4 regions of the Nostoc sp. LEGE 12454 genome follow, and region 4 is predicted to be linked to each of the others. Evidence: predicted binding sites of a transcription regulator. Region 4 holds the regulator's gene; each other region holds the start of a gene.

The links. Region 4 encodes NtcA, which controls nitrogen genes in cyanobacteria. Its sites were predicted from a motif close to TNTGTANNNNNNNNTACANA; they were not measured.
Region 1: a site for NtcA is predicted at 1,367-1,386, ahead of rpe (ribulose-phosphate 3-epimerase). Genes of this name have one in related genera too.
Region 2: a site for NtcA is predicted at 2,215-2,234, ahead of AC1F2U_RS27880 (DUF3155 domain-containing protein). Genes of this name have one in related genera too.
Region 3: a site for NtcA is predicted at 5,910-5,929, ahead of AC1F2U_RS28235 (DUF2605 domain-containing protein). Genes of this name have one in related genera too.

The regions. Positions count from the first base shown of each region.
Region 1 is NZ_JBWQXL010000069.1:6,465-13,896, forward strand. It holds gene AC1F2U_RS32710 (S8 family serine peptidase) at 1-1,223, opposite strand, end outside; gene rpe (ribulose-phosphate 3-epimerase) at 1,413-2,120, shown strand; gene AC1F2U_RS32720 (HetP family heterocyst commitment protein) at 3,117-3,467, opposite strand; gene AC1F2U_RS32725 (hypothetical protein) at 4,646-4,732, opposite strand; gene AC1F2U_RS32730 (GH116 family glycosyl hydrolase) at 5,262-7,432, opposite strand, start outside.
Region 2 is NZ_JBWQXL010000042.1:33,035-40,466, reverse strand. It holds gene AC1F2U_RS27890 (PadR family transcriptional regulator) at 487-834, shown strand; gene AC1F2U_RS27885 (cofactor assembly of complex C subunit B) at 887-1,417, shown strand; gene AC1F2U_RS27880 (DUF3155 domain-containing protein) at 1,869-2,186, opposite strand; gene AC1F2U_RS27875 (sensor histidine kinase) at 2,473-3,828, shown strand; gene AC1F2U_RS27870 (S-layer homology domain-containing protein) at 3,877-5,118, opposite strand; partial or broken gene AC1F2U_RS27865 (S-layer homology domain-containing protein) at 5,537-6,178, opposite strand; partial or broken gene AC1F2U_RS27860 (right-handed parallel beta-helix repeat-containing protein) at 6,449-7,021, opposite strand.
Region 3 is NZ_JBWQXL010000044.1:7,698-15,129, reverse strand. It holds gene AC1F2U_RS28265 (amylo-alpha-1,6-glucosidase) at 949-3,240, shown strand; gene AC1F2U_RS28260 (hypothetical protein) at 3,237-3,362, opposite strand; gene AC1F2U_RS28255 (hypothetical protein) at 3,349-4,029, opposite strand; gene AC1F2U_RS28250 (RusA family crossover junction endodeoxyribonuclease) at 4,029-4,442, opposite strand; gene AC1F2U_RS28245 (hypothetical protein) at 4,503-4,640, opposite strand; gene AC1F2U_RS28240 (DUF2973 domain-containing protein) at 4,856-5,185, opposite strand; gene AC1F2U_RS28235 (DUF2605 domain-containing protein) at 5,495-5,812, opposite strand; gene thrS (threonine--tRNA ligase) at 6,427-7,432, shown strand, end outside.
Region 4 is NZ_JBWQXL010000008.1:189,604-197,035, forward strand. It holds gene AC1F2U_RS11600 (ABC transporter ATP-binding protein) at 1-455, opposite strand, end outside; gene hisB (imidazoleglycerol-phosphate dehydratase HisB) at 745-1,386, opposite strand; gene fabI (enoyl-ACP reductase FabI) at 1,475-2,251, opposite strand; gene ntcA (global nitrogen regulator NtcA) at 2,631-3,302, shown strand; gene AC1F2U_RS11620 (DUF3084 domain-containing protein) at 3,471-4,961, shown strand; gene AC1F2U_RS11625 (RuvC family protein) at 5,085-5,537, shown strand; gene AC1F2U_RS11630 (DUF3146 family protein) at 5,617-5,880, opposite strand; gene AC1F2U_RS11635 (heavy-metal-associated domain-containing protein) at 6,779-6,979, shown strand.

The DNA of each region.
Region 1 (7,432 bases), on a different contig from region 4:
GTACGATAATCCCAACCAATAGCCGACACCGCAGCTGATGCTTGCCATTGACCAGCATTAAATTGCTGATAAGCGCGAAATACATTTAAATGACCCGCTCCCATTTGAGCATCTAAGGGAATCTTTGGATCTTTATAAGCATCAGAATCTAGCCAGTTTTGATTTTGTTTATCAATTAGCGTCCGAGTCATTCCCAACTTTAAGCCATTGCCGCTATCTAGAAGTTTGTCTGCTGAATTCAGCAATACAGCTTTCATCACTTGATGACGCCGAGAATCAATGCTCCAGTGAGGTTGTTTTGTCCGCATCTGTCGGTCTGCAAGTTCCTGCAATAGAGCAACGGTAGCCGTAACTTGAGGCGCGGCAAAACTAGTACCTGTAACCTTGTTCAATTTGCCATCTGGATTGAGCAAAGGAATATTATTACCAGGAGCAACTAAACTGATAGCGCGACGCCCATCAAGGTCAAATTCCTTTCCAGCTAGTCTTTGATTCACCCCTTGGTTAACACCCGCCAGATTAGCCACGTCTACTTTGTTAAAAACCCCCCCTCGGCGGGATGAAAAAGCCACGTTTATTCCGTTAAAATTATCTGTAGGAATAGGAATACCGCCCTTACCCTGGTTGCCTGCGATCGCATACAAAACATCATGAGCGCGACTAGACCAGTCAACACATAAAGTTAATAAAGCATTGCCGTCTAAAGTAGCTTCCGGTCGAGGATCGCGGCTCAGAGGTTCCCCAAAGCTAAAGTTAATCGCACGGACATCGCCACCATTTTGGAGCGCTATGTGCTGTGCCGATAAGCACTCCTCTGGCTGACCCATGTTTTTAGTGGAACCCACCGCCGATGAATACAATCGCGCTCCCGGCGCAACTCCTGGCAAAGCTTTGTCTTGACTCACCATCACACCAGCGACATTGTAGGCGTGGGGGTCAACACCATTATTAGACTTAGCTGGGCCATTGCGTAAGAAAACCGCTGCTAAAGATATGGCACGATTTTTAGACACCGCCTTATCCCACCCAAACATTCCCGGCCGACCAATTTCCACTTGACCAATAGCAATCTTGCGACCGATTAAATTATAAGGAGCTTGGTGTAACTTCAGAGCATCAATACCGTTAGTTCCCAAAGCAGATTCTAAAACTGAAGCAATTACCGGCGCACTCAGACAAGAAGCAGTTAATCCCCAAATTATCCAGGTTAGTTTTTTAGTCATTTGTTATTTGTCATTAGTCATTGGTCATTAGTCATTGGTCAAAAGTTAGGAGTTAGGAGCTAGGAATTCGGAGTTATTATTCTCCCTCTGCTCTCTACTCCTGCAAAAAGATCGGGATCAAACTTATGAGTCTTGCTCAATGTTTTGTTACAATGCTTACAGACGAGGACGCTTAAAAACCCACTAGCCATGACCCAAAACCTATCTCAAAAGCCCATTGTAATTTCTCCATCTATCCTATCAGCCGATTTTAGCCGTCTGGGTGACGAAATTCGCGCCGTAGACGCAGCCGGAGCAGATTGGATTCATGTTGATGTAATGGACGGTCGTTTTGTACCTAATATTACGATAGGCCCTCTGATTGTGGAGGCGATTCGTCCGGTTACGACCAAGCCCTTGGATGTCCACTTGATGATTGTGGAACCAGAAAAGTATGTAGAAGGATTTGCTAAAGCGGGTGCTGATATTATCTCCGTACACTGCGAACATAATGCTTCTCCACACCTACACCGCACCTTGGGGCAAATTAAAGAGCTTGGTAAGAAAGCTGGAGTTGTACTTAATCCTGGTAGCCCTCTAGAGCTAATTGAATACGTTCTAGATTTGTGCGATTTAGTACTAATTATGAGCGTCAACCCTGGTTTTGGTGGTCAAAGCTTTATCCCTGGTGTGTTACCCAAAATCCGCAAGCTGCGCCAAATGTGTGATGAACGCGGTCTTGACCCCTGGATTGAAGTGGATGGGGGACTGAAGGCAAATAATACCTGGCAAGTTTTGGAAGCGGGAGCCAATGCGATCGTCGCCGGTTCAGCTGTGTTTAATGCTAAAGATTATGCTGAGGCTATTACAGCAATTCGCAACAGCAAGAGTCCTACTCCAGAATTAGCTAAGGTTTAATTCCTTTTTGAATTAACCAATTATTAAACATAGAAGTCAAAAAGAATGTAGAGACGTAGCGGTGCTACCTCTCTACAAAGGTTCGAGATTAATTTCACCAGATATGTATTATGCACAAAAAATAAGGTGGGCAAATTGCCTACCTTATTTCTTTTTATATACAGATAAAAAACTGGAAGCTATTCAAGTTTTGAACTTCCAGTAGTGTTATATAAATTGAAAGTTTAGAAACTAAAGATAATCCCGGTTGGGAGGACTAGGATTACAATAGTCGAAAGAGAAGCGTATGAGCTACTAGTTCTACCAGCCAAGGACAACAATTTCACCGTAACTTTTCTATTTCCGTTCCTAAAATTGATGTTAAGCGTTTGCTTTATTAACTAAAGCAACATCAACCACAGGATAGAAAGTTTGATCGGCATTACTCGCACCGTCTGCAGTCAGTGAAAGCTGTGTAAAATTTGGCTTGGGGGAATCCACCTTCCCAAATTTTCTTTGCTCAGACTTTCTCAGAAAAAGAACCACCAGTAGTAACAGTTGGATTATTGGTCTTGGTCTAGGAGTTATTTACTCCATGAAATGCTGACTACTTTTGTAATCAGTTTGATTTATCTCATAGTTAGAACTAATCGTTGATTTTATTTTTTAAATTAACTTGCTTGCCAAATCACCTCTATTTTGGTTTAAGTTGTAGTTGTTATTAGTTTACCAATATCATTAATATATATTTGCCATTTTGGCAGATTTTTGCCAAATCTATGAAATTAATGACTGCGATAGAAAACCTGCCATGCTATAAATTTTAAATTAGCATCGCAGGCTTTCAGATAATCAATCAACTCTAGAGCAGAATCTATTGATTCCAAATACTTTTTAATTGAATCCACAGGATTTCAAGGAAACGTCTTGAACATTTTCTGGTTTTAATGGCGATTTACTTGATTGATGTTCGTTAATTTACTATGTCAATCTCTGGTCTAAACTCTCACCAAGGATTTATGCTTTTTGCTTTCTAGCTACTTCTAGATAAGCTATGTCTTTAATTTTGCTTAAGCAGCTTGATGACACATTATTCTCAGACCGAGAATCATGAGCGTGTTTCAGCATTTTTAGATTTTCAGTTTGCTGTTGTTTTGTCCTATCGGCTTGCGAGTTTTCTTTGAGCAATCGATTGTAGGTGCGATATGGAATGTAATGGAGAGGATTATAACCACCAAATCGTAGCATTAAAACACATGCCCAGGAATACTTTCCAGCAAGAATTGCCTCAACTACTTTGTCAAATTGTTGAGCTTTCACTGTCTTGTCTAAGTTACTACTAATACCAGCAATGTCTTGATTCATCATAGTGTTTAGTTATCCTGGATGAAGTAAACTATTTTCTTTTGTTGTGATTGTTGGTGTTTCAATTAAGGCGTACAGACTGCACTAGCCTTTTTGAAAAGGTTGAATTGCTTGTGGCAAATTATCAGCAATAGAGCGGTGTTAGATGTTTACAAGAGATAAAAATCCATAAGTAAATAAATTTTCTTGGTTCACACGCTTATATTTCTTACTACTGTTGAATTAGGCAATTTCCGGGAAGTTTGCATATTTTTTTAGACTAACAGAAAAAATATATTTATCTTTGAGCGTTACTAGCACCATTCGGATCTATACTATTTTTTGCCGTTAACGTCATCTGCTAATTTAGTATATTTATAGGTCAAATTTACTGAATGTATTCAGATACTTACTTGTGGATTGTGCAGCTTTTAGTTTTGTCCCCTTTGGCTAATTCTTGAGGGGTGTTACCCCTCACCCGATATCATTTTAAAACCTTTATTATTATCGAGTCACTAGAAAATAGTACCATTAACTAGAATGTAAAACAACTCGATAAAAATATTAGTAAATTGGTAATAAAACCATTGCCAGCCATAGTATTGAACCTATTTTTTCAATAAGTTCGATTAGACAATAATACTTATTAGCCTTGTATTTATTGGTTGGCAAAAGCTACAGCTTTAGCGTATCTAAATAAAACTGCTGTAAACCGCTAGTGAATATTTATAATGCTTGGATAGTAATCATAAATAAACCCAAACTTTAAATAAAAGTCCTGGTTAATAATATATATAGATAATTCTAATGCTCGTTAGCGGAGTCAATAAAAATATCCGCGAATGGACACCTTTATTCAATAAAATATTAGGCTAAGTTTGTACAATATTAGAGAATTTGAGAATAGAGATAAAGCTAATTAACACATAATATTATGAAGTTGATTTAGCAGTGATTTCTCTAATGTCTGAATATCTAACAGATTTAAAAAATTAAGATTACAGATGTAGTAGCAATTGGGCTAAATGGTGGTAGAAGCTCAAAAATCAATATGCGATCGCCTTTATCTCTCCAGACAACTACACAATGAATTACTTGACAATGAGCTATCCAAGGGTTATAGTATGAGTCCACCTTAGTTAAAACTAGTCCTCACTGATAACGCTTCACATTCTGCAAGTTTGGGCTGCTTCTAATAAAGGCTAGTGAAATACACCTGTAAGATTTTCTGGCGTTAAGTTACGCAGGCTGTAGAGGTTTAAGCGTATGCACCAGTGTTGGCTAATCATTGCCAAACACAGAGCGCCACAATCTGATGAACTTTGCTGTTGAGTAAAGTAATAGGCACGTCATAACCTAGCTTTTGATTGTGAACGTAGTCTGGGAACTATCAGCAATATTTATAGCTAAAGCTAGTAATATTTGCATTTTTTGAAACATTAGTCTTAAATTCTCAATGCTTCAACTCTTACCATTACTGAAATTTTCCTTCGCTTCCGGAAATACTCGGAAAATAAAATCGCAAATCTAAATTTTGCTTTTCCAGATGAAGGCAGGTTAAATTCGGCAGGGACGCACATCTGTCATAGGTGTCAACTTAAGGTAGAAGTTAGTTAAGAGTAAGCTTCTAGGGTTGCCCTCATCCCCTAGCCCCTTCTCCCAATATGAGAGAAGGGGAACTGGAGTATTTGCTTCCTTTTGCTAATTTTGGGAGAGGGACTAGGGGCAAAACTTATACAATCAGGAGATTTCAGCTTAAGTTGACACCAATGACATCTACGTGTGTTGTATCAAAACGAGAACCCCTTTGATAGTCAATCAATTAATAACTAAGTAAATCCCCCAAATTGCCATTGGCCGCAGGTAAGTGCTAGCGCGGAAAGTACCAGTTGCGGTGATAGCTTCTGGCGTGCGAAATTGCAGACCATTTTCATAAATTTGCTGCACCACAGCTTGCGTCAACCTCAACGCTTCATCTTTCATTCCCATCTGCACCAGAAAAGCCGCCAGCCCAAAATTTATCCCCGTCCAAACTTCTAAGGGATGAGTAGCTTTGGGATTTTCTGGTGAACCATCACGACGAACACCATTAGCAGCACCAAACTCACCATTACAGAATTTCAAAAAGCAAGCGTTATAAACTGTTTTCAGGGCAGATAGGGCGCGATCGCTCGGTACAATATCAGGTAAATCCAGTAGACGAGCGTAAAATTGTCCGCACAATTGATCTGCCATTACCACATCGGAACCACTTTTACTATCCAGTCGGTAATATTCCCCATTCCAGAGTTTTTCTTGGTAAATAGGAAGAGATTGTTGTAACCAAGTTTCATAAGTGGATTTTTGAACCGCCAAGACGCCAAGATCGCCAAGGTTGTGAGTTAATAAAATATCGCTGATTGCGATCGCAGCTTCTAACGCCGCTAACCACAACCCACCACAATAGGCGCTAACACCTTGTAATCGCCAATCATCAAAAGTTTGATCGGGTGCGCCAGAATTTTCAGGAATCCCATCGCCGTCGAGGTCAAAAGTTTTCAGGTAGTCGAGGGTTTGAACGATCGCATTCCAGCAATCTGCCAGGAATTCCACATCGTCAGCACCCGTGAGCAGAAAATCACGGTATACTTGCAAGACAAAATCACTACCTAAATCTTTCCATAAATTACAGTCTTGATAGCTGGTATAGTTGGTTTTCTCCCAAACGTGTTCGTTCGGTGCGCCTAAATCGTGGGGTGTTGCACCTGCAACTTTACGAACTGCAATCGGGCTTTCGGCCTTAATTGTCATGTAATAGCCAATTATTCGGGGAGTATCATCGCCTTGCGGAATCGCCCGTGCAAATGCCCGAATCACCGACTTTTCTAATTCTGGAAACAGCATCAGCAGGGCAAAAGAACCATACAACCGCACATCTAGGCTTTCATACCAACGGTAATCTAGGCACTCCAGCACCGCAAACTGACCGATGGGGTTAAGTTCTGATGCCGCACTCCAGAGAGTACCGCCGCTGGTGAGGTCATAAAGCTCATTAAATAGAGCCATTTTAAACCAGTTGGGTAAATCTTCGCGGTCGAGAATTGGTTTTTGCCAACTTTGAATTTGCGATCGCCAGGTTTGGTATTCTTGTAACGCAGTGGATGCGATCGCCCAGGCGTTGTTTCCATCTTTACCAAAAAAATCTGTATATCTGCGGTAATAGTTAACTCCGGCGGCAAATTCTGTGATGGGCAAATCCCAAGCGACGACAAAGGGGATTTCGAGAGTTTCGCCTGGTTGGAGAGTAAAACGAAGTGCGATCGCAGCCCCGATTTGTGTATTCTCTGTTGCTGGAGTAGTATCAACATAATTGGGCAAAGAGCCATCTTGGGCAAAGCTTTGCCATACCTCATCACCCGTACCTTCAGGATTCCAGCGGCTATGATGAAATACTTCCACTTGGGGATGTTTCAGCGTCGCAATACACCAAGTTCCGTCACCTTCTTGCAAAGGTTCATTACTACCAACCCGACCTAAAACACAGCCAAACTGTTGTGTATTTTCAACTATCTGGTTGTAGTTTCCTTGACTTTCGCCCCAGCGCGGTTGGTATTCATAAACCGGACTACCATCATCGCGTACCTGCACTTCGGGAGATTTGAGAGCATTTGTAAACCAGCCCACCACATTTTGCCAAGTCAGCATAATGCTGAGAGTAATCGGTGCATCTGTGGGATTATGAGCATTCCAGAGGAATATTGCCACAGGGTAGCTAGTTTCTTGGTAATTACCTGCCCAGATTGGGGAAAATTGCTCACAAGTCAACTGTGCTTGAAATATATTTTTATATACAAACCAGCTACGTGGATATAGCGCGTGATAATCGCCCGTTCCCTCTGTGTCGGGAGATGTCGGATACCATTGCCAAGCTTTGAGAGTGCCATCATCGGGCGCTTGCGTAGATAAAACGTAGGTTTGGGAAGATGTGCTATTGGATTCAAACACACTGA
Region 2 (7,432 bases), on a different contig from region 4:
ATCGAGGAAATCAGAAATGGTTACTGCTTAAGTATGTCTACCGACGTAGCAGCTCGATCTCAGATATATCCCTTAGCTTAATATTTTAGAATTTGCATTGGGAAAATCACTGTAAAACAAAGTGTTTATTAAGCTTTACAGACAAAATAGCATTTTACCTGTAAAATTTCTTCGATGGCATTTTATTGCTTAAGCAGCTCGGCATCAGTTAACACCAAGATACTGAGTCTCTCATTGTCTGTTCGCTCCTCACCACACCGTATCGAGCTTGAGTAGGGGTACATTGTTTTGTGCCCCTAAAACTCGCAAACTCGCCCCACAACTTCACAGGCGTGGGTAATTGTTTGATGTTTACGCAGATGTTTACGCAATGGATATCTAGTCTAAGTAGCTTTATATGTATTACTCACGTAGTAGTAGCACTGTATACTGTCTACAAGGATTGTAGACTTTACCCTAAGGCATTTTTTTAGCCATTCACTAACCATGAAACTTGAGGATATATATCAATTTTTTGAGAATCCTCCGCCAACTTACCTTTGTCAGGAACTAGCAGTTTGTTACATACTGTCTGTTTTATTACAAGGTGAATCCTACGGAACCGAGTTGATTGAGCAATTAGAAACTGAGTATCCCGTCTATCGGCTTTCAGATACCGTACTTTACAGTGCAATCAAATTTCTAGAAGACCAAAAGGCAATCACTGGATATTGGAAGAAACTCGAAGGACGGGGGCGCCCCAGGCGGATGTACCAAGTTTCTCCCGAATGGCAAGTTCAAGCTCAGGATTTAGCTTTTCTTTGGCAAGACTACATCAACGGGAGGAAAAAGTAACGAATCATTGATAATGAATAAGTCTCCTCCAGTCAAACACTAACAATTAGTTATGGATACTGCTATTCTGCCATCTACGTTCCTGCTAACCTTGTTGTTATCGGTTGGGCTGTTTTTCTTTATTCGTGCCTCGACTAAAGACCGCATAGAAATAGCGCAACTGGTATCTGAGCAAGATGAAGCTGTTTTAATGTCTCAATTAAAAGAGTACTTTCGATCGCGGTCTTACCGAGTGGCAGCGGTAGACCGAGAACAAAATCAGGTAACTTTTGAAGGTAATGTTCGTCCCAGCTGGTTCTTAGCTATATTTCTAACTTTATTGACAGCTACTGGGATTGTTTGTCTATCTTTGGTGGCATACCTGCTTTTTCCTAACCTCAGTACCTTTGTTTTGGCGATGGTACTGCTGTCGCCTTTAAGTGGTCTATTTTATTGGAAAAAATCTGGAAGACTTGAGAAGGTGTCGCTCAAAGTAGAAACAACTCAGAGCGAACAAACCTCCTCAAGTAAGATAACTGTAGTCGCCCATCGAGATGAACTCAGCGAGTTGCAGAGGACTCTACAGCTCAAGCCTGGGAAATAATTGTTGATTGTTGCGACCATCTCTTAACTATGATATGCAGACTTCTGACCTAACCTACTCTTTAGGCAATGGAAAGTAGTTAGGAGAAAATCAAGACTGCTGCTTTGCCAGTTTTCCCCACGACTTTGGTCGTGGGGAAAAATTTAAATTCATTAACTTAAATTCATTGACAGAGCTTACTTAACCATCTACGGCATAAGAGCGCAACTTCACTAGCACTTTTAGACGCGCTTGGCTCTATACCCACTCCCTTCTGCATCATCAAAATAGTATCAACCCATGCAATCTAGCGTGGTTTGAGACAAGTTTACTTTCCAACTGCCTGGACTAGATTTACTGGCAAATCAGCTACAAACTAAAAAAAAATTAAATTTTGCATAAACTTAGCAATTTTGCCAGTTAATAATAGTCAGGAGCCACATTCAATGCCTAAGATGACCATTAATTAGGTTCACCTACTAGCTAAAGCAAGAGGTTCCTGACCTGGCGAAGGTTCTAACACCCTCAAACTAGGAAACAAGAAATGGTTTTCCTCTACGTATTGAGCACCAAACAGTCCCTTTTCTGCCCAGAAATAACGATCTGTAGTGTGTTCATTTCGCTTTACAAGTAGCAACGCTGGTGGCAAAATCCCTTCAGCTTGAATGAATCTTCTCGCTGCTGTGACAGGCTTTTCTTCGCCACTTTCGATGCTATATTGAGGCACGTGCTCCAAAATGCGCCGTCCTTCCTGACGACGACGACTCTTCCTTTTGCGTCTCCTTGCCAATCTATTGTCCTCCTCTTTCAAGCTATAGATTGTAGTGATAGCTACAAAATCCGTCGTCATTATATAGGTTCTAGTTCAGAATATCAATAGTTTTTAACCTTTTAATATAAGAAAGTTAATATCTTTGAAACATCAAGAAAATAAAATCACGTAAGAATATAATCCCCTAGTAGAAACCATCTCTAAGAAAATTTTAGTTAAGCTTTATTAAATGAGTGAGGTAAAAATTAAGTATCCTCTCTTACATCATGCCTCAAAATCTATAATCTTGAGCAAGAGCTAAAAAATGTTAATGTCTGCCAGTTCTGATTTTCTTGCTCTGTGTCGAGAGCAAATAGCGCTACTAACCCAAGGGCTAGGAGCAACTTTAAGTATTGTGTACCTAACACAAGAATTGGTAGATACTCCTTCTGGCGATGCCAAACTGATTCCTGTGGTAATTTACCCGGAAACAGCATTATTGCCGCCAGGAGAGGAAACTATTGAAGCGACGGCATACAAGCAACTTCAACTTGGAAATGCGTTTATATTACCCAATCATCAGGGAAGGTTATTGACACCGGGTTCAGAATCTCCAACTTCGTCACGGGAGTCTGAGATACCAGATGCGTCTCAAGCCGACCTCAAAGAGGAATATCTACTTCGTAGCAACCAAATTGTTTTACCTCTGATTTATGAGGGTGTGATGATGGGGTTACTAGTGACGGGTAGGAAAGATCGGGTATGGAATGAACACGAGCAAAGTCAGATTCAACGGATAGCCCAAACATTAGCGATCGCTTGTATTTTAGATCAGCGGCGAGCATGGTTTGAGCAACAGTTGCGCGAGCAACAAATTCTCCAAGAAAAACAGCGGGATTTGCTGGATAACCTATTGCATCAGTTTCGTAACCCATTAACGGCGTTACGGACTTTTGGCAAACTGCTATTGAAACGACTACGACCAGCAGACGCTAATCGGGATGTGGCAAATAGTATTGTCAGAGAAAGCGATCGCCTTAAAGAATTACTGCAACAATTTGAACAAGTAATTGACTTGACAGAGGCAGATTTAGCACCACTACATCTGCCGGAAGATGGAGTATTTGTAGAAGCAACTATCCAAAAAGACGCTAAACCGCCGCTATTATTACCGGGAACGGGAGACAAAGCAGTTGACTGCTCCCTAGCAGATATATTAGAACCATTATTAATATCAGCCAAAGCGATCGCCCAAGAGCGAAACCTAAAACTAATAACTGAAATTAAAGAGAATTCATCTCTAGTACGTGCCAATGTCAAAGCATTACGAGAGGTGTTAACTAACATTATTGATAATGCTTTGAAATACACTCCCACCGGGGGCAAAATTTTGATTCAAGCGGGGCAAGAAAAAGCTAATTTTCAGGGAATAGTCATTAGTGATAACGGGCCTGGCATCCCACCCCAGGATTTAGAACATCTAGGAGAACGGCATTATCGGGGTGTACAAGCGCAAACAGAAATTCCCGGCACAGGTTTGGGGTTAGCGATCGCTAAACAATTAATAGAGCAAATGCAGGGCGAAATTGAGGTTTTCAGCCCTGCTATCAACTCTAAATTCACTTCACCCAATGCGCCGGGAACTACATTTATTATTTGGTTGCCGGAAGTTCAAAATTAGTCATTTGTCCTTTGTCCTTTGTAAATACTAATGACTAATGACTAATGACTATCTTAGTGAAACCAACAAGTTTTGATTGATGGTCATTTGTAAATCGGTATTTGGGTCAATGGCGATTAAGTCAACACTATTTTTACCGAAGAACAGACCAACCAACGCACCGATACCAGCGCCACCCAAGACTTCTTCTGTGGCAATGGCGCGATCGCCTGTGACAGCAGATACCGCAGTTGCCGCACCTGCGCCTAATACAGTATTCTTGATAATTGAACCAAGACTAGTACCCTTCTTGACGGTTTCAGTTTTGGTAATCACGTCAGAAGTAGCGTTCAGCTGATACTCTTGACCACTGGTCAAAACCAGTTTCTCAGCAACGAATTGAGAACCACCTGTAGCAGGTTTGAGTTGACCAACAACTTGACTACCAGCAGGAATCACTACGGCTCCGTCTTGCGTCACCACATTTTGGGATACTGTCAATGTCAAGGGTGATGTTTCATCCTTTGTAACTAGAATTTTTTCTGCCTTGTCATACTTCACAGGAATAGCAGTCCCTTGAGCAATTGTCACTGATGTGGGTGTTGGAGTAGTAGATCCGACAGCCACAACATAAGGTGAGTTAATTGCTGAGGCTTGATTAGAACTAACTAATGCTTGGTAGATAAAAGCTGCTACCTGGGCGCGAGTGGCGGTTGCAGTTGGATTCAGGAAGTTCACATTCGGATAGTTCACCACAATTTTCCTTTCAGTTGCTGCGGCGATCGGGCTACGGGCATAGCTAGCGATGTTAGAGGCATCGTTGAAGTATTGCAGAGTGCTTTCGGTATTACCGCTAGGAGTATATTCCAAACCGTTAGCGAGGGAAACTAAAACCTGTTCGCGGGGAATAGCTTGATTAGGCTCAAAGCGATTTCCAGGATAACCAGATAAGAAACCAATGGTATAAGCTTGCTGAATGGCACTGGATGCCCAATAGTTGCTAGGTACATCAGCAAAACTGATTGGCTGCCGTTGCTGGGCTTTTTGGAAAGCTTTGTTAACCATCGCGGCAAATTGAGCGCGTGTCACCGGTTCTTCTGGGCGGAAACTACCATCAGGAAATCCGGCAATTACACCTCGCTGAGACAATTGTTGAATAAATTGTGCCGCCCAATAGTTAGATGAAACATCAGAAAAAGTCGTTTGAGCTAAAGATGGTGAAGCTGTAATGAAAGGTGCTACAGTACCGACTGTGACGCTCAAAGCCATGAGTGCAGCTGTTCTAGATTGCCAACGATTTAAGTTAAACATTATTTTTTTGCTCCAGTTATATTATTTTTTTACTGTTAATTACTTAGACATTGACTAAAGTACAAGGTTCCTAACTTTTCTAGTTTTGGTCAAAACCATTACTTTAGTCATACAGTCATAATTAAAAAAAAATCTATGCCAAATGAATTAGCTAATAAAAGTAATGTCATCACCCAATTACCTATTAGCAAATTTCTAAAAATATAGATACTGAGGGAGACGATTTAGAGAAAAAATAGTTGCTGTTAAATAGAAAATTTTATGGTTAAAAGTAAAGGCGATCGCACACTCTAGTTAAAGTGGCGATCGCCTATCGAATAACTGTCTAAGTCAACAGATTCTAATTGTTACTGATATAGGTGTTAAAGTCGTAGACCCGACAACCACCGTATACGGCGAGTTAATTGCTAAGTCTTAACACAACATAAGGCGAGTTAATTGCTGAGGCTTGATTAGAACTAACCAATGCTTGGTAGATAAAAGCTGCTACTTGCGCCCGTGTAGCAGTTGCGGTTGGATTGAGTGACTTCACATTTGGATAGTTCACCACAATTTGCTTTTCGGTTGCTGCTGCGATCGGGCTACGGGCATAGCTAGCGATCTTAGGGGCATCGTTGAAGTATTGCAGAGTGCTTTCGGTATTACCACTGGGACTATATTTCAGACCGTTGGCGAGGGCAACCAAAACCTGCTCGCGGGGAATAGCCTGGTTAGGCTCAAAGCGATTTCCAGGATAACCAGATAAGAAACCAATGGTATAAGCTTGCTGAATCGCACTGGATGCCCAATAGTTGCTAGGTACATCAGCAAAATTGATTGCTGGTCGTTGCTGGGCTTTTTGGAAAGCTTTGTCGACCATTGCGGCAAATTGAGCGCGTGTCACCGGTTCTTCAGGGCGGAAGCTACCATCGGGAAATCCGGCAATTACACCTTGCTGAGACAATTGTTGAATAAATTGTGCCGCCCAATAGTTAGATGAAACATCAGAAAAAGCAGTTTGAGCTGAAGATAGCGGGGAACATCCCACTTTGATAAGTGTGTCTTGCAAAGGATAATTCACTGGATCGCAAACAAAATCTGCTGACTTAGCCTCTATAGATGTCCGCGTTGGCGGATTTTGTTTATCTAATTCTGATTTCCAATCGTCAGAGATTTTTTCGAGAGTGGGATGCTTACTTAAAAACTCTGAGTCTGCAACAATATCGTGAGGCCCCTTAGCAGTTATCTTAGAGCTATTGAGATAGATATTATAATCATAAACAACGTTTTTATTTTTAGTGTTGTTATTAATATTTTTTCCAGGAAAAGCATAGAGAATGTTCCTGAGAATTCTGACATCGGATGAGGTATGAGCAAATATTTGCCCACCATTAAGTTCTGGACTCTGATTATTTAAAAAAGCTGTGTTATTTACAATATCAACATGATCGCTAAAAAAGGCATGAATACCCGATCCACCATTATTAAATGCAAGATTGTTTTTAACTAAAGTACGTCCTTTATATGCACCTAATTTTGAGTTGTCTTGATTTCTTGTACTATCGATAATAATGCCATTACCGTCTGTAATCTTTCCGACTGCAATCCAAGGGATGTACATACGATTGTTGTAGGTCTTGTTGTTGGTAACAAACATCTTGTATCCCTGGTTGTTGTCAGAATTCCAATTACTCAACATTGAAATGCCACTGCAACCATAAACGCTGTACCAGGCATTATTAAATACCACATTGTTATCTATTGTCACATAGTCTGCTTGAATTGCTGAAATACCTGCTCCTCCACAGTCATGCACTTTGTTGTTCAAAATACGGATGTGATGAACATGACCATTCGTTCGACCATCAACGTTGATACAGTTTCCATTTGTCAGTGGATTTTGTTTGTTAGTCTTCTGACTCATCGCGTAATCAAGGGTTATATTGGCATTGTTTCCTATAACCTCTAGCCCGTTGATCTCGATATATGAAGCTTTATTTGAAATCGTGATACCATTCCATATATTGTGCTGAATTTTTGGGAAATGCCCAGGATATGCTTTATACCTAATCCATGCATTTGCAGTTCCAGAACGTTTAATATTTACTACACTCCCAGCTTTGCCTGTATTTTTGTATACTCCGTTCATTATCAATACTGTATCGCCAGGGTTCGTAAGGTCTGCTGCCTTTTGAATTGTTTTAAAGGCAGATGAAGTAGAAAGTCCGCTATTATTGTCGTTTCCAGTACCACTAACATAGTATGTTTTCGGTGTTGAATTCGCGCTGATTAGCTCACGGCTAGATAGGCTCGCTTCCTTGTTAGTGGATACCTG
Region 3 (7,432 bases), on a different contig from region 4:
TGCAATATGTAAAGAACGCTAAAAAGCGCTTTTCACCAAAGCAGTCGCAACACTTTGTTACCAACTAAGGGGCGTGGGTACACTTGATTTGTTGATTGACAACCTATTACGCCCAATATACATTCAGGACAACTGATGCTTTTGCTTGTACAGGTAAATTTTTTCAGGAATAAGTACTAAAACATTAATTCTTGTATGGTTTTAACTACTGTGTTAGCTAATAATCACGGACAATCGATTTACAGTCCATGCGTCGGCAAAATAGCCTGTCGTAGACATTACCTACTTTGCCGACGTTGATTTATGTTCGCTAAATAAATTTTCTTAGCCAAAAATCCTGACTTTGATATTTACATAACTTAATTTATAATTAGTTATTAAACTTAATCAATTAATTATCTTAAATTAGTCTAATCAAATATCAAAGATTATTTAGAGGATGTTTTCAAAGTTCTTTGGTCGGTAACAAAACGTATTAGATCCCTCTAAATCCACCGATAAATTGGGGGACTTTGATTCCAGTTCCCCCTTTTTGAAAGGGGGTTAGGGGGGATCTAGAAATGCCTAAAATTACAGATGACCACTTTTAAAACATCCTCTTAAAACAAAATCTTATACTAAATAAATGTTCTCTATGTTCAACAAAAACATCTCAATTTCACATTTTTGCTGAGTATACTATATATCCTGTGTCTTTGAAAGTTTAAAGACTAATAAATTATCTTAAAATCCTCAGTTTTCAGTCTTGACCTCACGCTTATAAAATATAAATTTATCGACGAAAGACAGTTATTGCTGTTCGCGCAGCGTGTCGTAGACAGGGCAGTCTTCCTAGCGCCTCCTGCGGTTCGACTGAGCGATCGCCGAACATCCTTCTGCATCCTTCAACAAGATTTGTTTATATAGATATCAGCGCTGCTAATACACCTGTACACGGAACTTTGTCTAATGACACCGGATACGCTAATCACCCCAGAAAAAATTTTTCTGGATGGAAAAACTTTTATTCCTGCCGAACAATTACCGATCCCGGAGTGGCCTTGTGTTGTGGCTGAAAGATCGCAACCGACACTAACGGTTAAAGATGATGATTTATTTTTTGTGACAGATACTATCGGGAATATTTCTGGCTGTTCCCTCAACGATGGCAATCCCAGTATGGGACTGTTTTGTTGTGATACGAGATTTCTCAATCGCTTGGAGTTACAAATTGAAGGGCGATCGCCTGTACTCCTCAGTAGTACTGCCGAAAAAGGTTTTGCACTCTCAGTTTTGTGTACCAACCCCAGAATCGACGAACGCCTGAAAGCCGAGACTATCGGAATTCGCCGAGAAATCGTGCTGAATGGAGCACTATTTGAAGAAATAGAAGTATCTAACTACAGCACAACCACTGTCAATTTTGAACTAAGTATCAGTTTTGATGCGGATTTTGTTGATTTATTTGAAGTCCGTGGCTATGACAGAGAAAAACGAGGTCGGCTTTTACGCCTAGTAGAACCGACGATTGAGGAAGGAACATTTTCTCACGTCGATGGTGTTGCACCAGTACCTAAAGAGCCATCTGCCTATAGAGAAGAATCCTTAACACTCGCCTATCAAGGTCTGGATGGCTCGGTGATGGAATCCCGAATTTTATTCCAGCATCGGCAACCAAACAATTTCAAGGGTTACACTGCGGTTTGGCAGCTAGAGTTGGCTTCTCACGAAACTCAAAAGCTGGGCTACCGAGTGAATATGTTGAGAAACAACCAGTCCAGTTCAACCGTGAGTGCCGCTACTACTTTAGGACAAGCGAAAGCTGCTGAGTGGATGGAGGAGCAACACTGGGTACAACAAATTACTCGCATTAGTTCAGATAAGAGTACCTTCAATCGAGTGATTGAGCGGGCTGAACAAGATATGTATTTGTTGCGCCAGTCTTTTGGTAAGCATAAGACTGTTTCTGCTGGAGTACCTTGGTTTTCGACATTATTTGGGCGAGATTCGCTGATTACAGCTTCCCAAAGCCTGATGTTAAACTCGCAAATCGCCAAGGAAACTCTGATATTACTGGCGACATACCAAGGTAAAATTGACGACGAATGGCGCGAAGAAGAACCGGGTAAGATTTTGCACGAGTTACGTTTGGGAGAAATGGCTCGTTGTCAAGAAATTCCTCATACACCTTACTACGGTACTGTTGATGCCACTCCCTTGTGGTTGCTGCTCTATGCCGAACACTATGCTTGGACTCACGATGGAGAACTCTTAGAGCAACTTTGGCCCAATGCTCTAGCGGCAATGGAGTGGATCGATCGCAATACCAAAGAAACCACTTACCTCAGCTACTTCCGTACATCGAAACGCGGTCTTGCTAATCAAGGTTGGAAAGATTCTGGCGACTGTATTGTAGACCGGAAGGGAGAATTAGCCAACGGCCCAATTGCTCTCTGTGAGGTACAAGCTTACGTCTATGCTGCAAAAATACGCCTAGCAGAAATAGCTAGGATGAAGAAGCGGCTTGATTTGGCAGATCGTTGGCAAGAAGAAGCCAGAAATCTTAAGGTTCAGTTTAATCGAGATTTTTGGGTAGAAGATCAAGATTTCTGCGCCCTGGCTTTGGATGGAGAAGGTAAGCCAGTAGACAGTATTACCTCAAATCCCGGTCATTGTCTGCATTTGGGACTTTTCACAGACGAAAAAGCTCATAGTGTAGCAGAACGGTTGCGGGCACCAGATATGTTTAATGGTTGGGGCATTCGGACTCTAAGTAGTTTGTCACCCGCTTATAATCCGATGGGTTATCACATTGGTTCGGTTTGGCCCCATGATAACGCTCTGATCGCAATGGGATTGCGATCGCTCGGTCTTATCGATCAAGCCTTAGAAATATTCCAAGGTTTATTCGATATGACTGAGCAGCAACCCTATCAACGTCCTCCAGAACTTTTTTGCGGCTACGAACGAAACGGTGATAATGCTCCTGTACAGTATCCGGTTGCTTGCACTCCCCAAGCTTGGGCTACGGGTAGTGTTTTCCAACTACTGCAAATGATGGTAAATTTGGTGCCTGATGCTCAAAATAATTGCTTGCGAATAATCGACCCCGCTTTGCCAGAATCGATTAATCGCCTGTCATTTCATAATTTACGAGTCGGCCCCACCATCCTCGATTTGGAATTCGAGCGTTCTGGGACTACGACTGCTTGTCGCGTTGCGAAAAAACGGGGCAATTTACGGGTAGTTATTGAAGCTTAGAGAGAGTAGGGAGTTAGGAATTTACCACTCCCTATTTTATGGTTAGTGCGTAGGCGTAGCCCGTCGTAGACATCGTCGCGCAGTGCCATCCACTCCAACAATCCAGTGTTAGCGTACTTCATCGCCAGTGTGTAGAGTTCTCAAAAGCTGCTCTGTAAGCTCGATCAATTCAGATACAAAATTTTGCGTAAGTTGTGTAGTTTTGAAGCCATGAGCAATAGAATTACGTAATGGGAGTGCATTCATTAGTAACTGATACTCAGCTTTTGAAATTACACCTTCAGTTGTTAATTGCTTTACTAAGTAGTGTGGATCAAATCTTTCTAAACTTAGCCCTTCCTTTTGGGCAATAAGTCTCAAAGTTGCTTCTACCAAAGACCAAGAATATAGGATAGCTGATTCTGGATGTTGCGTTGTAAGTTGCCTTGCTACTTGCAACTGTGATTCTATTTCATGTTCTTGAAGAGAAGCCTCTGCTTTGGGAGAATACATTGTATCCTCCGGGTTGGTCATTACTAATTCAAATCTCCAAGCAGGATGTTTTTCTACCGCTTGAGCTAAATTACCTAAATATTGATTAGAAGAAGAGCTAAGTGAAGAGCGTGACTTGACTTCAATAACTACATTTTCTTCTCCCCGACGTACTATCATGTCAGGGCGATAGTGATTAAGGAAGTCTGGCAAGTCTTCTGGATCTGGATGAAAAAAAACTTCGTAACCCTTTTCACGATACTCCTCTGCTAGTTTCAGCAATCGCTCTCTTTCTAAGTTTGCAGTTGGAGTTTCCATCAAATAATTACCTCCTGGTTAGGAGCATCAATTACGACAATATGTAAGAACTCATTGCCACTAGCAAATCCTTCCGCCAATGTCGAGGTCATGTTTTCTATTCTAAAGTTACCTGACAAATTCCTCTTTCTAACTAGGAGATCGCTTACTTGATTATCATCGACGTAGGCTAATCCTTTAATTGCATCTTGAATAGGCTTCACTATATTATCTATATCTATTTGAACAGAATCATAGAAATAGGTTATCTGGAGCATAACCAACCCAGTAGCTGTTTTTTGTTCCGAAGACCAGTATTTTTCAGCTTCTTGTCGCACTGTCTTTTTCCAATCTTGAAGCCTATTGCCCTTACCGCGCTTACGAGCCTGTTGTGATACTGGTCGCCCATTTACTATGAACTCAAATCTGGTCAATGCACTTTTAAATAATAGATCGCAGGTTATCCTATGCTAGTAAACAATATCACCCTCAAGTCACTCAATATCAACTCGAAGTCCTTGTCCAATATAAGCATGAACTAATAGCTGATAGCTAGAAAACCCTAATAATGGTGATACTCGCTTCAAATCCTCAATCGCATTTTCGGGAATCCTAATTCTGACTGTCGTCATTGGACGACAGTTATCGAGTCGCTTTTTTGACTTCACATTTCTTGTGCGCCGCTTTGCGATCTGAGAATAATACAATATTAATTTTCCAGCCTACTGACGCGATCGCCTCAAATTCAGAGATAGTAATAAATTTCTGCTAAAAAAAATTAAGGATGTAAAAACAACAATCATTTACACCCAAATTGCTAACAGACGCGATTAATCGCGTCTCTACATTATGCTTCTTCGGAATTATCTCTTTTAGGTCCTGGGGATGCTTCGTAAAGTGCATCGAGATGTTGACGCGCATCTTCAACGTTAATCGAACGCATTACCAAAAGTGGCTCTTTAATTAAGTTTCCAGCGCTATCCAACAACTCTGGATGGGGTACAAACTGTTTTTTTGATGAATAATAACCATAGTTACCTTGATTATTCATTGGCGAGGAATTTGTCGGGTAAGTTCGCTCCCGATCGAAACTGAACATAATCAGGTTACGGATTAAGTTGCCAACAGCTATAAATGCAAGGATTGTAAAAGCAAGAATGTAAAGCAGATGTAACATTTGATTTTCCTCCAGAACAGCAATTTTTAAAACTTTAATTTTGTAACGCTTTGTTTCGCCGATACTGTACTCACAGTTAAGACGAGTATTCTACGCATTTTTCAGGCGCTTACATTTATATGAAGCTATTTGTCAACCGTTATTCCACTTACGGTAGCATAAGATACATTATTTTGCTAATCCAGTTAATGTTAAGAAATTGTTAAGAATTTTCTACTATCTTTTTAACGACTGATTTACCATCTTGCGTAGACGCTTTTGTGGTAAGTCTTGAGACATCGCTAAGTTGTTTGCCGAAATTTGACGCGCTTAGACTTCACGTCCTTGACGAAAGCGCATTGCCACATTCCAGCATTCTGTTACTAATTCATGCCAAGGCATTAACGTTGCCATATCAATTCCGACTTGTTTATCAGTTGCATTAAATAGCATCTTTGCCGTATTTAATTCGTCCTGCGCTTGCTTAACCCGCAAGAGCAAGTCAGATTGCTCTTGCTGACTCATAAATGAGAGTTCCTCAGTTTCGAGTAAATGGCGCGATCGCGTAAACCAATGCTGAAAATCTTCCAGCAGCGGATCTAAAACCGTTTTCAACAACTCAGTCCCTGGTAAATTTGAGTCTGACATAAATGATAGGGATATTTCAAACTTGCTTACTAATATTAACGTTATTTACGTTTCTTAATACTTTTTGGGTTTCTCTCATAATTTATTGATGTAAAATTTTGTAACAAAGGGCACAAATTTTATTATATAGTCTTGATATCTGGTTTGTACAGTGCCTTTGGACAGGCATCTATAGGTATATATGACATCGAGTTGCAATTCATAAGATAATTTAGCGATTGCGGGCAATCCTGAATTTGATACTCAGGTAACAAATCAAAAATTTATCTTTATTTTTGGATTGAACAAGAATTCAGGAGTCAAAATTCAGGACTCAGAATCAAACCTCTACGCGCAGTCATTAGTTATTAGTGATTAGTCCAAGAGAAAGCACGCCCACTCTTTAACATAGTTTGAATTACTGCGATGAAAGAAAAAGTTTTTCTACCCACCATCAAAGCAAGTTTACGATGAGCTTTGTTGAACTGCTTATGGCATTGCAAGGGATGGGGTATGCACCAATAACCAATGACAAATGACAAATGACTACTTAACCAAAGTCGTTATAGTTGAATAAGCCTACAGATTCAGACAAATCAACTTTTGTAATCACTTCGCCAACGGTTCAGCAGCCAATGTCGCCAAATTCATCAAATCAGTCACAACAGTCAGAACAAGTTGAAAAAATTTATTTACCGCGTACCAGCGAATCGGAGAACTTAAAAAAGATTCGCCACACTGCTTCCCATGTTATGGCAATGGCGGTACAAAAGCTGTTTCCCAAGGCGCAAGTTACAATCGGCCCTTGGATAGAAAACGGTTTTTACTACGACTTCGACAATCCAGAACCATTTAGCGAAAACGATCTCAAAGCCATCAAGAAAGAGATGGCGAAGATTATCAATCGCAAACTAGCAGTAATTCGGGAAGAAGTCAGCCGCGAAGAAGCCGAACGCCGGATTCAGGAAATTAAGGAACCTTACAAGCTAGAAATCCTGGCAGATATCAAAAACGAACCAATCACGATTTACCACTTGGGGAATGAATGGTGGGATTTGTGTGCGGGGCCCCATCTGGAAAACACCAGCGAATTAAACCCTAAGGCAATTGAACTAGAAAGCGTTGCTGGTGCTTATTGGCGTGGGGATGAAACTAAAGCCCAACTACAACGCATCTACGCCACCGCTTGGGAAAGTCCAGAACAACTCGCTGAATATAAGCGACGCAAAGAAGAAGCGCTACGGCGAGATCACCGGAAACTGGGTAAGGAACTGGGATTATTTATATTTTCCGATCTAGTAGGGCCGGGTTTACCTTTGTGGACACCCAAAGGCACTTTGTTGCGGAGTACTTTAGAAGACTTCCTGAAGCAAGAACAGGTAAAACGGGGTTATTTATCTGTAGTAACTCCTCACATTGCCAGAGTAGATTTATTTAAAACCTCTGGACATTGGCAGAAATATAAAGAAGATATGTTCCCCTTAATGGCAGATGATGAGGAATCGGCTGCACAGGAACAGGGCTTCGTTATGAAGCCGATGAACTGCCCCTTCCATATCCAAATATATAAGAGTGAGTTACGCTCTTATCGGGAATTACCGATGCGGCTGGCGGAATTTGGTACTGTTTACCGCTACGAAC
Region 4 (7,432 bases):
CGGGCATCGGTTTGGGATAAACCCACTAATTCCAGCAGTTGGGGAATGCGTTGGCGTTGAACACTTTGGGGAATTTGAAATAACCCAGCAGCAAGCTGTAAAAATTCCCAACCAGTGAGATAGTCATACAAATAGGGATTTTCCGGCAGATAGCCGATATGTTGCTTAACACTGCGATCGCCTATTGGCTTACCCAACAACGATCCGCGTCCAGAAGTGGGATGAATAATTCCCAGCAATAATTTTAAAAGGGTAGTTTTCCCAGCACCATTTGGCCCTAGCAATCCAAAGGTTTCGCCTTTGTAAACCGTTAAAGAACAGTTTTTGAGAGATACGACTTTTTGATTTAGCCAAAAACCAGTGCGATATACTTTTCGCAACTCAGAAGTTAGGACTACTGGTGGAATGTCTATCGTATTAAGTTGAGAATTAGAGTCATCTGCAACAGACTTCATCTCGGTTAAATCACTATTTATCAGCTTGGCATTAATTAAAAATTACCCGGTAGGCTGATAATAACCATCAACAACTCGTGTGTCAATTATCCGAAATGGGGGACTGGGGAAGAAGCAAGGGAGCAGGGGAGGCAGGGAAGCAGGGGAGCAGTACTCGGCTACGCTCAGTGACTAGGGAGCAGAGGAGCAGAGGAGGAGAAGAGAAGTTGTAGTAAGTTTTATTCCCTTTGCCCCTTTGCACCTCTGTTTCTTTTCAATGCCCAATCCCCAATGCCCAATTTGACTCCTTTTATAGAACTCCCTTAGAACTGGGAATTAAGCCAGCACGTCGGGGGTCAATTTCCACTGCCAGGCGTGTTGCTCTTGCAAAAGCTTTAAATGTCGCTTCAATGATGTGATGGGAATTAATGCCATCCAATTGTCGAATGTGCAGTGTCATTTGACTATGGTTCACCAGTGCCACAAAAAATTCTCGCACCAGTTGGGTGTCATAGGTTCCTACCCGGTGAGTAGGAATTTGCAAGCCATAGCTGAGGTGAGGCCGTCCAGAAAAGTCTAGCGCTACCTGAACTAAGGCTTCATCCAGTGGTGCAAGAAAATTACCAAAGCGGACAATACCTTTTCTGTCGCCTAGTGCTTGGTTAAAAGCTTGCCCTAAAGTAATGCCTACATCTTCGTTGGTGTGATGATCGTCAATTTCCCAGTCTCCCTTGGCTTGGACATCTATATCAATCAGCCCGTGCGAGGCAATTTGATGTAACATGTGATCCAAAAACGGAATACCTGTTGCTGCTGTGCAAGTTCCTCTACCATCCAGGTTGATGGTAACTTGCACATTAGTTTCACCAGTGGTGCGGTGAACAGTGGCAATCCGAGGGGTTTCAGTTAAGCGATCGTAGTTTGAATTAACTTGGCGATTGGTTGTTTGCATGGGGAATGAAAAGAGTTAGGAGTTATGAGTTAAGAGTTATAAATTTTTAACTTTTAACTCATAACTCTTAACTCCTAACTTTATCGTGTCACATTCCCATAATTTCATATCCTGCATCTACATATAGAATTTGTCCGGTAATCCCACTGGACAAATCACTACACAAGAAAGCCGCAGCGTTGCCCACTTCTAACTGAGTGACGGTGCGTCGTAGGGGAGCTACTTCTTCTACATGATGAATCATATCCAAAATCCCACCCACTGCTGAAGATGCCAAAGTACGGATGGGGCCTGCGGAGATGGCATTCACGCGGATATTTTGTGGTCCTAGTTCAGCAGCTAGGTAACGCACACTCATTTCTAACCCCGCTTTGGCAATTCCCATAACGTTGTAGTTGGGGATTGCCCTAACACCACCTAAATATGTCAGGGTGACGATACTACCTCCCTCTGTCATTAAAGGTTTGGCTGCACCACTTAACTGCACCAGCGAGTAGGTACTAATTTCTAAGGCGGTGTTGAAGCCAGAACGAGAGGTTTGGCTAAAATCTCCAGTTAAATCGTCTTTGCTGGCAAAGGCTAGACAATGGATGAGGATATCTAGCTTTCCCCATTGTTCGCGGATTGTCTCAAAGGTAGATTTTATTTGGTCTTCATCTTGGACATTACAAGGAAGAAATAAGCTGGGGTTAAGAGGTTCAACCAACTCCGCAACTTTTTTCTCCATCTTGCCGCGTTCATCCGGCAGGTAGGTAATACCCAGGTTTGCTCCGGCTTTGTGCAGTTGTTGGGCGATGCCCCAAGCGATCGAGCGGTTATTGGCAATACCTGTAACAAGGGCATTTTTTCCAGTCAGATTTAGCATATAAATTGTTAATGCGATCGATCATTAGGAGCATACTAGAATCCGAGGCACGTTTTGTCTTTGTTTTATACAGGGTTGACAAAAATGAATATTGCTAAGGGTGTTTGCTGTGACAAAAATCTTGATTTTTTATAAAGATATTCTCAAGATATCTTTATTTGTTCTTCAAAAAACCTTTTGAATATAGCTATTGGAACTACTTATCAACAATTAGTAGCTGAAAGGATCAACAATTATGTATCATTATAAACAAAGAGTTATGAAGAGATTAGTTTGAGTATAGGAAAGTACAGAAAGGTTGACGGTGCTTTATTCATTTTTCGGGTGTATTCTTAGGTAATCAGTTTTTGTTTTTCCGGCATTGGGTAGGGGAAGGGAGATGATCGTGACACAAGATAAAGCCCTAGCAAATGTTTTTCGTCAGATGGCGACCGGGGCGTTTCCGCCAGTTGTGGAAACGTTTGAACGCAATAAAACGATCTTTTTTCCTGGCGATCCTGCCGAACGAGTTTATTTTCTTTTGAAAGGTGCTGTTAAACTTTCCAGGGTGTACGAGGCAGGAGAGGAAATAACGGTAGCGTTGCTGCGGGAAAATAGTGTTTTTGGTGTATTGTCATTGCTGACAGGAAATAAGTCGGATCGGTTTTACCATGCGGTTGCATTTACGCCTGCGGAATTACTGTCGGCACCAATTGAACAGGTCGAGGTAGCACTCAAGGAAAATCCAGAATTATCAATGTTAATGCTGCGAGGTCTGTCTTCGCGAATTTTACAAACAGAGATGATGATTGAAACTCTCGCCCACCGAGATATGGGTTCTAGGTTGGTGAGTTTTTTGTTAATTCTTTGTCGGGATTTTGGCGTTCCTTGTGCAGATGGGATCACAATTGATTTGAAATTATCGCATCAAGCGATCGCAGAGGCAATTGGTTCAACTCGTGTTACCGTTACTAGGCTACTGGGAGATTTGCGTGAGAAAAAAATGATTTCTATCCACAAAAAGAAGATTACTGTGCATAAACCTGTTACCTTAAGTAGGCAGTTCACATAAAAACAATTGGAGAAAGGGGAATCGGCGCGTGTTCTATTTTGAAAAATGACACTAATAGCTAGAGGTAAATCTAAAATTGAATAATTTCAGCTATTGCCAATTTCCACTTCTTTCCAGACAATGCTTAAAAGTAGTAGGCTGTATCAGGAAGGATTTCGGTAGCTAAAGATGACCACCGGATACATCCTCATCGCAGCAATTTTGATTCTGGGAGGCGTAATTGCCACCGTGGGCGATCGCATCGGCACACGAGTTGGCAAAGCCCGCCTCTCACTTTTTAAGCTACGTCCGAAAAACACCGCCGTACTAGTAACAATTTTTACTGGTGGTTTGATTTCAGCATCAACTCTAGGGATTTTATTCGCTGCCGACGAAGGCTTGCGAAAAGGAGTCTTTGAGTTAGAGGATATTCAAACAGACCTCAGACAGAAGCGGGAACAGCTAAAAACCGCAGAAACCCAGAAAAGTCAGGTAGAGGGTGAACTAAACCAAGCAAGAATTGCCCAAGCAAAAGCACAACAAGACTTGCAGGCAATTAATCAATCCTTACAGGCGGCAAATGCCAAACAGAGGGAAACGCAAGCCCAGTTGAACCGCACAATTAGTCAACAAGCCCAAACCCAAACTCAACTCCAACGCACTCAAGGTCAGCTAGATCGGGTGGTAACTCAATACCAAAAAGCCATAGCTGAATTGCAAAGCGTTTACGACCAGAGAAAGGAACTACAGGCGGCAGTTGAACTACTGAAAACAGAACGTCAAAGACTGTATGCGGAAGCGAAAAAAGCCATTGACGAAGCTAAAACAGCAATTGAAAAACGCGATCGCGAACTTGCTAACCGTCAAGAAGGCATAGAAGCGCGCGATCAAAAAATTGCCCAACTGGATCAACTAATTCAAAAACGTAATGTAGAAGTTGCAACACGAGAGCAAGTGATTGCCAAACGGGAATCGCGCCTCAAAGAATTGGAAGCACAACAGGAGGAACTAGAACAGGAAGTTGCCAGGCTGGAAAAATATTATCAGTCCTACCGCGACCTGCGTTTGGGTAAGCTGGCCTTAGTTCGCGGTCAAGTTCTGTCCGCTGCTGTAATTCGTGTTACTCAACCTGCCGCTGCTCGTCAGGCAGTGATACAACTTTTACAAGAAGCCAATCGCAACGCCAACCTCGAATTAAGCGAGCCTGGTGCAAATCCGGCAAATTTAGAGCTGCTGCGCGTGACCGAGGATAGGGTCGATCAATTGAGCAAGCAGATTGGCGATGGTAAAGAATACGTCGTGCGAATTTTCTCTGCTGGTAATTACGTTAGGGGAGAAAAGCAGATAGAATTTTTCGCGGATACAGCCCAGAATCAACTGGTTTTTTCCGGAGGCGCGGTGTTAGCCACAACTACTGCTGATTCCAAAACCATGACATCTTATCAGTTACAGCAGCGGCTAGAAATACTGATTTCTGCTTCCCAATTTCGTGCCCGTAATGCCGGAATTGTCGAAAATGTGCAAGTAGAGGGGACTTTTCTGCGCTTTGTCAGCCAATTAAGACAGTATAATCAACTTTTAGAGATCAAAGCGATCGCAGCAGAGGATACTTATACAGCCGGGCCATTGAGAGTAAAATTGGTGGCAATAGTTAACGGAAAAATTATTTTTAGTACTTAAAAAATTATTTGCACACTGTTATTAGTAAGATTTAAACATATTGAACAGCAGCCAAAATAGTTGCTGTAGCTGCATTTTTTATTTAGCAGATACTATGCGAACATTTTTAATTTTTAATTAATTATGAATTTCCGTGAATTTTCACCAACGCAACCAGTCATCTTGGGGTTTGATCCAGGTCGAGATAAGTGTGGTTTAGGGGTGATGGGACTGGATCGGCAACTGTATTATCATCAAGTCGTGTTAGCAAAAGAGGCGATCGCTAGCATTGAGACACTCCGCCAAAGGTTTCCGATCTCTTTGATGGTCATGGGCGACCAAACTACAGCCAAACAGTGGAGACAGAGATTATATCAAGAATTGACAGAACCGTTGAGTATTATTTTAGTGGATGAGCGCTACACAACCTTAGAAGCACGCGATCGCTATTGGCAAATGTTCCCGCCTAAAGGGCTAATCAAGCTATTGCCACAGGGTCTACGACAGCCTCCAAGACCCATAGATGACATTGTTGCCATCCTTTTAATCGAAAGATACTTAAATCGCCTCACTGAATCAGCAACCAGCCAATTTTAGATTTTAGACTTCGGCATGAGCACTCAGTCGAACACTTTTTTCTTCAATCCAGAATCCAAAATTGAATAACTCCAAACTTTTAAAGTTCCGCCCGAATCGTAAAAGCATAGTCTCCTCCAGGCTCTAGCTGGTAATCTTGTTGCTCTAAGAATCGACCCAGAGGTTCTTTGATTAAGGCGCGACCTTGGGATGGCTTGACGGCAAGTTCTCCCCGACGAAAATGCCACTGGAAATGCCACTCAAACTCACCCGCACTCACTTCACCCTCAAGGAAGCCATGTTGCCAGGATTGGCGGGTAATTCTGACATGGGCAATGGTTTCTGGCAGACGTTTTGCACTCACAATGCTTTATGTCAAGTGTGGAATAGCAGCCGATGATGTAGGCTACTTATTTTATTTACCAAACATATCTCAATTAGACAAACTGACAAAGTGGGTATTTGTAGTTAACTAGGTTGTGTTTATGAGTAAGATGACTTCAGGATGCTGAAGTCGCGCCACCGATAGCGTAAGCAAGCTATGCGTAGCGTCTCCTAGAGAAGCGTTAGCGAGTTTTACTTCGAGGGTCATAGTTCGTCATAGAGATTGGAAAATAAATCAAAAGATAAATACTAATTTTTTCGTTGCTTCTAGCGATCGCATTCCAACTACTGGTACATTTCAGAAATCGTTCCTACTCGCAATGTGAAGCAGTCTCTAGCGTAAATACCCAAATTAGCAGTGTCTAACACTTTTATCATAATTGTGTCGCTGAAAGTCTTTGTTAGGAACCCGCAGTATATTTATGCCGCAAGATAGCTGTTTTTTGAATCTATATGTACTTCAAATGTTGGGCAAAAGTATCTGAAGCATACAATAAATTAAAAACTACAGATAAGAAGATTTCGTAAATTACGCATATACGCTTGTACGATCCGGTAGTGCTATAAGAACAACTACGTCGAACAGCAATGCCTAGAAAAACAGGGGAATGTCTGGCGGAGTCTTCAGAAGAAACTAAACAAGCGGTTTTTGATAAGTTAGTAATACTAAGTGCATTCTCATAAATAACTTTATATAGTTTAGTATTTTTTTGATTTTGCTATTTAAATAATTTGTCAATAATGATTTAGGTATAACTATTATTTGTTACTATTTCTGTCATGCTCAATTCCCTAACTCAAGTAAGATGTGCGCTCACTCTTAAAATTGATATTATATTTTCTAAATGTAAATTTCAGTTTACGTAATGAGGTAAGTAATGGCAATTAAATTGAAAGTTCCAGATATTAAAGGTGATGAGTGCGCCAAGAAAATAACTAAAACTATTCTGACTATGGAATCTGATGCCAAAGTAGATGTAAACGTTGATGCTAAAACTGTAACTGTAGATGCTGCGGCTTCTGAAGAGTCAATTAAACAGATGGTTCAATCTGCTGGTTATACTATTGAGGGCTATTAATTAAACTTCTAAATTTTCTAAAAATTTAGAGGCAATAATTTAGCCAGCATAATTGTCTAATGATATTTACGTCCGTTTGACGGGCGTAAATCTTAATATATTACTCTAGTCGTTCGCAACTATTCCTCGTATGCTAACATAGCAAACGGCTCTAAATATTGGTAATCATCAATAATAATTAAATTCACCAAGACCACAATCAAATATGACTTTCAAAAAATTAAATATTAAATCTCATATTAATAATTATTAGGTCGAAATTACAGAATATTTTAAAAGTTCTTTAGTCGGTAACAAAACGTTTTAGATCCCCTTGAGTTCCCCTTTTTAAGGGGAACTCTGATTCCGGTTTCCCCCTTTTTAAGGGGGGTTAGGGGGATCTAGAAGTGCCTAAAATTACAGATGACCACTTTTAAAACATTTTTTTAGAGTAAATGAGGGTTGTCTGTCAAA